One region of the Streptomyces sp. 135 genome, then DNA from elsewhere that is predicted to be linked to it. Evidence: riboswitches for the same ligand, from Rfam matches in the RefSeq annotation. Region 1 holds a riboswitch; the other holds the start of a gene.
The links. Region 1 has a riboswitch for S-adenosylmethionine ahead of KKZ08_RS10400 (aminotransferase class V-fold PLP-dependent enzyme). Riboswitches for the same ligand answer to the same signal wherever they lie in the genome.
Positions count from the first base shown of each region.

Region 2: linked by a shared signal. The riboswitch ahead of thrC (threonine synthase) and the one ahead of KKZ08_RS10400 (aminotransferase class V-fold PLP-dependent enzyme) in region 1 are both predicted to bind S-adenosylmethionine.

Region 1 covers NZ_CP075691.1:2,301,304-2,305,383, forward strand. Annotated here, with positions in the region: partial or broken gene KKZ08_RS10395 (glycerate kinase) at 1-428, shown strand, start outside; gene KKZ08_RS10400 (aminotransferase class V-fold PLP-dependent enzyme) at 377-1,768, opposite strand; SAM riboswitch class IV at 1,958-2,075, opposite strand; gene trpD (anthranilate phosphoribosyltransferase) at 2,176-3,240, opposite strand; gene KKZ08_RS10410 (cytochrome bc complex cytochrome b subunit) at 3,401-4,080, opposite strand, start outside.
Region 2 covers NZ_CP075691.1:3,895,561-3,899,640, reverse strand. Annotated here, with positions in the region: gene KKZ08_RS17455 (trehalose-6-phosphate synthase) at 1-686, opposite strand, end outside; gene KKZ08_RS17450 (glucosyl-3-phosphoglycerate synthase) at 738-1,691, opposite strand; SAM riboswitch class I at 1,854-1,982, shown strand; gene thrC (threonine synthase) at 2,000-3,295, shown strand; gene KKZ08_RS17440 (ubiquitin-like small modifier protein 1) at 3,364-3,639, shown strand; gene KKZ08_RS17435 (cold-shock protein) at 4,059-4,080, shown strand, end outside.

The sequences.
Region 1 (4,080 bases):
GTCTCGCCGCGCTCGGCGCCCGGCTCCTGCCCCGCTTCGACGTACTGCTCGACCGGGTCGACCTGGACGCCCGCCTGGCCCGCGCCGACCTGGTCGTCACCGCCGAGGGGGCCCTGGACCACCAGACGCGGTACGGGAAGGTCCCCGCCGAGGTGGCCCGCCGCGCGAAGCGGGCCGGCCGCCCGGTCCTGGTCCTCGCGGGCACGATCGGTGTCGGCGCCCACTCGGTGCGCGCGCTGGGCGTGGACGCCTACAGCGCGATCCTGCCCGCCCCGGTCTCGCTGACCGAGGCGCTCGGCCGGGGCGGCGAGTTCCTCACCGACGCGACCGAGCGGGCCCTGCGGATGATCCTGCTGGGGTCACGGCTGCCGGCCGGTCAGGCGGCGGCGCCGGTGTCCGGCACGCAACGCCCGTCCTCCGTGCGGTAGTTCCACCGCGCGCCGTCCGCCACCAGCTCCTTGACGGCGCGCACGAAACGCTCGACGTGCTCGTCGGGGGTGCCCGCGCCGAAGCTCACGCGGATCGCGTTCAGCGACTTCTCGCCGGGCGCGGCCTCCGGGGCCCCGCACTCGCCGGGCTCGCCGGGCTCACCGCCGAGCAGGGTGCGCACCAGCGGGTGGGCGCAGAACAGGCCGTCGCGTACGCCGATGCCGTACTCGGCGGAGAGCGCGGCGGCGAAGTGCGAGCTGTTCCAGCCGTCCACGACGAAGGAGATGACGCCCACGCGCGGCGCGTCGTCACCGAAGAGGGAGAGCACCCGCACGGCGGGCACCTCGGCCAGCCCTTCGCGGACCTTCCTGATCAAGTACTGCTCACGGGCCACCAGCTCGTCGAACCCGGCCTCGGTGAGCGCCTTGCAGGCGGCGGCGATGGAGTAGACGCCGATGACGTTCGGTGACCCGGCCTCGTGGCGGGCGGCGGTGTCGTGCCACTCCACGTCCACGCCGCCGCCCGCTTCCTTCGGGCGTCGCGCCACCTTCCGCGAGGCGCCGCCGCCCGCGAGGTAGGGCTCGGCCTCCCGCAGCCAGTCGGAGCGGCCCGCGAGAACGCCCGAGCCGAAGGGCGCGTACAGCTTGTGCCCGGAGAAGGCGACCCAGTCCAGGTCCAACTCCTGCACGGAGACCGGGTGGTGGGGGGCGAGCTGCGCGGCGTCCAGGACGATGCGGGCCCCGTGGGCGTGCGCGGCGGCGGCCAGCTCCCGCACCGGCCACAGCTCACCGGTGACGTTGGAGGCGCCGGTGACGCACACGAGGGCCGGGCCGTAAGGATCGCGGTCGGCGAGCGCGCGCTCCAGGTTCCGCACGGCCTCACCGGGGGTGCGCGGCGCGTCGAGGTAGGTGACGCGGGCGTCCCGCCACGGCAGGAGCGAGGCGTGGTGCTCGGTCTCGAAGACGAAGACCTCGCAACCGGCGGGCAGGGCGGCGGCGAGGAGGTTCAGCGAGTCGGTCGTGGAGCGGGTGAAGACGACCTGGTCGTCCTCGCGGCAGTCGAGGAACTCGGCGACGGTCGTGCGGGAGTTCTCGAAGAGGTCGGTGGAGAGCTGCGAGAGGTACCCGGCGCCACGGTGCACGCTGCCGTAGTACGGGGCGTAGGCGGCCACGTCGTCCCAGACGCGCTGGAGCGCGGGGGCGCTCGCCGCGTAGTCGAGCGCGGCGTACGTCACCTCGCCGCCGGTGACCAGCGGCACGGTGACGTCCCGGCCGAGGACGGCGAGCGGGGAACAGACGGACGGGTCGGCGGCAACGGCAGGAACAGCGGAAACAGACATGGCGAACTCCCGTAAGAGGCAGGTGAGTTCACTGCGTCGACGCGCGTACGCGGAGGTACGGCGGTGCAGTGATGAAGAGAGGAAGGTGTGCGGAAGAGGGGCGCCGAGGCCCTAACACATTCGCTTGCTCACGAGACTGCTCCCTTGAGGACCAGGACCCCAGGGCTGTGACATTCACCGATGTCCAGGGGTCCGCGCTTGCCATACGCCTCGCTGCGTACGGCCTGGTCTTCACCCGGGGCACCCCGCCACGGACGGAGGGTTGCCGGACAGCGGGCCGGGGCCGTAGTCGCTGTCACTCATGACCTGTCCAGCATCCTGCCACACGATCTTCGACGCGCAAGGCGCAGTCCATAATCCGGACTGCGCCGTGCGTCACACGGGTGAGCGGGAGATGGGCGGGAGCGTCAGCGGTTGCTGGCCGCCACCCACCGCTCCAGGGCCTTCCTCGCGGCCCCGGAGTCGATCGAGTGGGCCGCCCGCGCCATGCCCCCGCGGATCTGCTCGGCGAGCGGCGCGTCGGTCGGGGCGAGGGCGACCAGCGCCGCCGCGGAGTTCAGCAGCACGGCGTCGCGCACCGGCCCGCTCTCGCCGTCGAGCAGCCGCCGGGCGACCTCGGCGTTGTACGAGGCGTCGGCGCCCCGCAGGGCCTCGACGGGCACCAGGTCGATCCCGACGGCACGGGGGTCGAAGGCCTCCTCGCGCACCGAACCGTCCCGCACGATCCACACCCGCGAGGTCGACGTGGTCGTCAGCTCGTCGAGCCCGTCGTCGCCGCGGAAGACGAGGGAGGAGTTCCCGCGTTCGGCGAAGACGCCGGCCACGACGGGGGCCATCCGGGCGTCGGCGACCCCGACCGCCTGGGCGCGCACCCTGGCCGGGTTGGTGAGTGGACCGAGGAGGTTGAAGACGGTCCGGATGCCGAGCTGGCTGCGCGCGGCGCCCGCGTGCCGCAGCGCGGGGTGGAACTTCACGGCGAAGCAGAAGGTGATGCCCGCCTCCTGGGCCACCTCGACGACCCGCTCCGGCGTGAGCTGGAGGTTGACTCCGAGCTTCTCCAGCACGTCGGACGCCCCGCTGGCCGAGGACGCGGCGCGGTTGCCGTGCTTGACGACCTTCGCGCCGGTGCCGGCGATGACGATCGCGGACATCGTGGAGATGTTCACGGTCTTGGCGCCGTCACCGCCGGTGCCGACGATGTCGACCGTCTCGCCCGGCACCTCGATCACGTTGGCGTGCTCGTACATGGCCCGTACGAGACCGGAGATCTCCTCCACGGTCTCGCCCTTGGCCCGCAGCGCGACGACGAACGCGGCGATCTGCGCGTCGGTGGCCTCGCCGCGCATGATGCGGTCCATGGCCCAGGCCGTGTCGTCGGCGCTCTGGTCCCGCCCGTCGAGCAGGCCGTTCAGTACGTCGGGCCAGGAACGGCCCGCCGCGGTAGTGCCTCCTGCGGGGGTCACAGCGCTCATGGCCGCTCCTGGTGTTCGTCTGTCAGGGGAGGAAAGTGCCCGACACGTCGGGTGGGTCCACCCTATCCAGCCTCCGGGACGGCAAAGAGCCCCGTCCATGCACTGGACGGGGCTCTCGCCGTGGCGACCGTGGGTCAGAGCTCAGGGAGCTCGCAGGTGATCAGTGGTGGCCGTGGCCGCTGGTGATCTCCTTGTACTCCTCGACGGTGGGCTTGGGGATCTGGTTGTCCTCCCCGTAGTAGCCCTTGGAGAGCTTGGCCCGGAGCTTCTGCGAACCGGACACCTTGCGCTCGACGCCGTTCTCGTCGACCGTCGGGCCGATCTCGAGCGGCTTGTACTGCTCGTGCGAGGTGAGGGTGTGCAGCTGCCCCTGGTCGAGCGGCTCGTGGATCTCGATGAACTCACCGTGCGGCAGGCGCTTGATGATGCCCGACTCGCGGCCGTGCAGCACCTTGTCCCTGTCGCGCCGCTGGAGGCCCAGGCAGATCCGCTTGGTGATGATGAAGGCGATGACCGGGGCCACGAAGAACCCGATCCGCACGAACCAGGTGATCGCGTTGATCGACAGATGGAAGTGCGTGGCCCAGAGGTCGTTTCCACCGCCGATCAGCAGGACCATGTACCAGGTGATCCAGGCGACACCGAACGCGGTGCGGGTCGGCGCGTTGCGCGGCCGGTCCAGGATGTGGTGCTCGCGCTTGTCCCCGGTGACCCAGGACTCGATGAACGGGTAGACCGCGATCGCGACCAGGACCAGCGGGAAGATCATCAGCGGGATGAAGACGCCCAGGACGAGCGTGTGACCCCAGAGGTTGATCTCCCAGCCCGGCATGACACGGA
Region 2 (4,080 bases), 1.6 Mb from region 1:
ACGCAGCACTCCGTGAACGCGTCCGCCCAGCGGCTGGTGAGGAAGCCCAGCCGGTCGGCGCCGAGCATGCCGCGCAGCACCTGCTCGGCCACGTCGTCCGGCAGCATCCGGAAGTAGTCGGCGGGCGCCCACGGGGTGTGCGAGAAGTGGCCGATCCGCAGGTCCTCGCGGAGTTCGCGGAGCATGCCGGGGACCAGCGTCAGGTGGTAGTCCTGCACGAGGACCGCCGCGCCGGGCGCCGCCTCGGCCGCCAGCGCCTGGGCGAACGCGCGGTTGTACGTCTCGTACGCCGCCCACTGCGCGCGGAACTCCGGGCCGAAGACCGGCTCCAGGGGCGTCTGGTAGAGCATGTGGTGGACGAACCACAGGACCGAGTTGGCGATGCCGTTGTACGCGGCGGCGTGCACGCCCTCGCGGGAGCCCGCGTCGACGTCGAGCATCCGCACGCCCGGCTCGCCGACGCCGCGCCGCACCGCCTCCCGGTCGCCCTCGGAGAGCGCCGCGCACACCCACAGGGCGGCGGGATCCTCGGAGGAGTCGCCGATGGCGCTCAGGCCGGAGACGAGGCCGCCGCCGCCGCGCTTGGCGGTCAGTTCACCGTCCTCTCCCACTGTGTACGAGACGGGGCCGCGGTTGGACGCGACGAGTACCTGCGCTGCTGCTGACTGAGCCGGATCGGACACCATGTGGCAAAACGTAGCCCGTCCGGGCGGCGGGCAAACGTACGGTTCCCGGCCTCACGCCACGCGTCGGTGCGCGTACTCCGCGATGCCGGTCATGGGCGGCCGTTCCTCGGTGTCCACGGCGTGGGTGCGCGGCACGAAGCCCTGCCCGCCCTCCTCGTCCCGTTCGAACTGCGTCAGCTCGGGCCGTACGAGATGTCCGCGCGCGAGCCGGACCTGCGCCGTCCGGTAGATCGCCGCCGCCATCCGGCCGAGCGCCTGCCCGTCCTGGTGGCGGTGCTTGCGCACCCCGACGTCGACCTGCGCCAGCGCGTCCAGGCCCACCGTGTGCAGCGCGTCCACGAGCAGCCCCAGCTCCACGCCGTATCCGACGGGGAACGGCAGCCGCTCAAGGAGGGACCTGCGGGCCGCGTACTCACCGCCGAGCGGCTGCACGAAACCGGCCAGCTGCGGCCAGTGCATGTTCAGCAGCGGCCGCGCCATCAGCTCCGTCACCCGGCCGCCCTGACCGGCGGCCTCGCCGAGCGGCCGGTCGTACATGGCCTTCACGAACGCCACGTCCGGGTCGGTCAGCAGCGGGCCGACTATCCCCGAGACGAAGTCGGCGGAGAACTCCCTGAGGTCCGCGTCGACGAACGCCACGATGTCGCCGCCCGTCACCAGCAGCGAGCGCCACAGCACCTCGCCCTTGCCGGGGAGCGGCGCGACGCGCGGCAGGATCTCGTCCCGGTGGACGACCTTGGCGCCGGCCTTCCGGGCCACCTCTGCCGTGCGGTCCGAGGAGCCGGAGTCGATCACCACCAGCTCGTCGACGAGCGGGGCGCGCTCCATCAGCGCGCGGCGGATCTCGGTGACGATCGCGCCGACCGTCTCCTGTTCGTCGAGGGCGGGCAGCACGACGCTCACCGTGGCGCCGGACGCGCGCTTGGCGGCGACGAGCCGGTCCAAGGGGCGGTCGGCGACCGACCAGGAACGCCTGTTCAGCCAGCGCTCGACCTCTTCCAGCACGGTCAGGGTCCTCCCATATGTGATCCATCTCGCGGTTCGGACGACTATCTCAAGGGTCCAGGGCTTCGGTTACAGTCTTGAACAACGCCGGTGACCATCGCATGTCGGGGTCACCGTCGCGTGATCGGCAACGATCCACAACTGAAACCCACAATCGAATACCGCTCATCCAGAGGGGCAGAGGGATACGGCCCGTTGAAGCCCCGGCAACCCTCCCGCCGACCGCGAGGTCACGGTGGGGAAGGTGCCAATTCCGTCTCGCGGCGAGATGCGCCGCGGGGAAGATGAGGAGAAAGGGCCTCGCCTCCATGGCTGTGCAGACTGTCGCCACCGAAACCCCCGCCCCGACCGTTGACCTCGGTCCCGCCTCGGGTCTCTCCTGCCGCGAGTGCGGAACGCGCTTCCCGCTCGGCCCGATCTTCGCCTGCGCCGAGTGTTTCGGCCCCCTCGAAGTCGCGTACGACCTGCCCCTCGGCGACCCGGAAGCCCTGCGCAAGCGGATCGAGGCCGGGCCCGCCAACATCTGGCGCTACGCCCCGCTGCTGCCCGTCCCCGCCGACGTCGCCGACAAGCCGAACCTCAACCCCGGCTGGACCAAGCTCGTCAAGGCCGACAACCTCGCGCGGGAACTGGGCGTCGAGCAGGGCAAGTTGTTCGTCAAGGACGACTCCGGCAACCCCACGCACTCCTTCAAGGACCGCGTCGTCGCGCAGGCGCTGGAGGCGGCCAGGGCCTTCGGCTTCACCACGCTCTCCTGCTCCTCCACCGGCAACCTCGCGGGCGCCGTCGGTGCCGCCGCCGCCCGCGCGGGCTTCCGCTCCTGCGTGTTCATCCCGCACGACCTGGAGCAGGGCAAGGTCGTCATGGCCGCGGTCTACGGCGGCGAGCTGGTCGGCATCGAGGGCAACTACGACGACGTGAACCGCTTCTGCTCCGAGCTGATCGGCGACCCGCTGGGCGAGGGCTGGGGCTTCGTCAACGTCAACCTCCGGCCGTACTACGGCGAGGGCTCCAAGACCCTCGCGTACGAGATCTGCGAGCAGCTCGGCTGGGAGCTGCCCGACCAGCTGGTCATCCCGATCGCCTCGGGCTCGCAGCTCACGAAGATCGACAAGGGGCTCAAGGAGCTGATCGCGCTCGGCCTCGTGGCCGACAAGCCGTACAAGATCTTCGGCGCGCAGGCGGAGGGCTGCTCGCCGGTGTCGGCGGCGTTCAAGGCCGGCCACGACGTGGTGCGCCCCCAGAAGCCGAACACCATCGCCAAGTCGCTGGCCATCGGCAACCCCGCCGACGGGCCGTACGTGCTCGACATCGCGCGGCGTACGGGCGGTGCGGTGGAGGACGTGAACGACGAGCAGGTCGTCGACGCGATCAAGCTGCTCGCGCGCACGGAGGGGATCTTCGCGGAGACCGCCGGGGGTGTGACGGTGGGCGTCACCAAGAAGCTGATCGAGGCGGGGCTCATCGACCCGGCGCTCACCACGGTGGTGCTGAACACCGGAGATGGCCTGAAGACGCTGGACGCCGTCGCTGAGACTTCGCAGGCCACCGCGACGATCAAGCCCAGCCTTGAGGCGTTCCGCTCCGCGGGTCTGGCCGGTTAGTCCTCGCCGCGCAGTTCCCCGCGCTCCTTCCAGGGGCGCCCACTCCACGTATCTCAAAGGTGAACCCCATGAGCGTGAACGTTCGTATTCCCACCATTCTGCGTACCTACACGGGCGGGCAGGCCGAGGTTGCCGCCGAGGGGGCGACCCTCGGTGAGGTCATCGCCGACCTGGAGAAGAACCACACCGGCATCGCCGCCCGTGTCCTGGACGACCAGGGCAAGCTGCGCCGCTTCGTGAACGTGTACGTCAACGACGACGACGTCCGCTTCGAGCAGGGCCTGGAGACGGCCACTCCGGACGGCGCGGGCGTGTCGATCATTCCGGCGGTCGCCGGCGGGTGATCCTTTTCCGCAAGTTCCCTGCGTAATCTGAATTGCCCTCTCCCGCTCACAAACGGAGGGGGCAATTCTGCATGGTTGAGCGCGGTACAGTTGGGAAAGCTGCTTCGCCGTTTGTGCCGAGTGCATATACGAAGTCGGCCCGGGGCCGACAAGAAGTAGCCAAAGCGAGCCGCCTCTTTGAGCCTTTCGTGGCATTTGACTGGCCCGACTTGCCCTGGATTCCGGCGAATTCTCCGCATATCGCCGATTGGGCGTGCCCAGAATTCTCGTCCGACTGACCTGTTGCAGACGGCAGTTGGACAGATACATTCAGCGGCGGTCGACGCGTTCCGGCGCACACCCCCATCCATGGGAGTGAGGTCTGACCCGGGTCCGCGAAGTGCGGTCCTGTGCAAGGGCCAGTAATAGGGGAGTTAGGCATGGCTCAGGGCACCGTCAAGT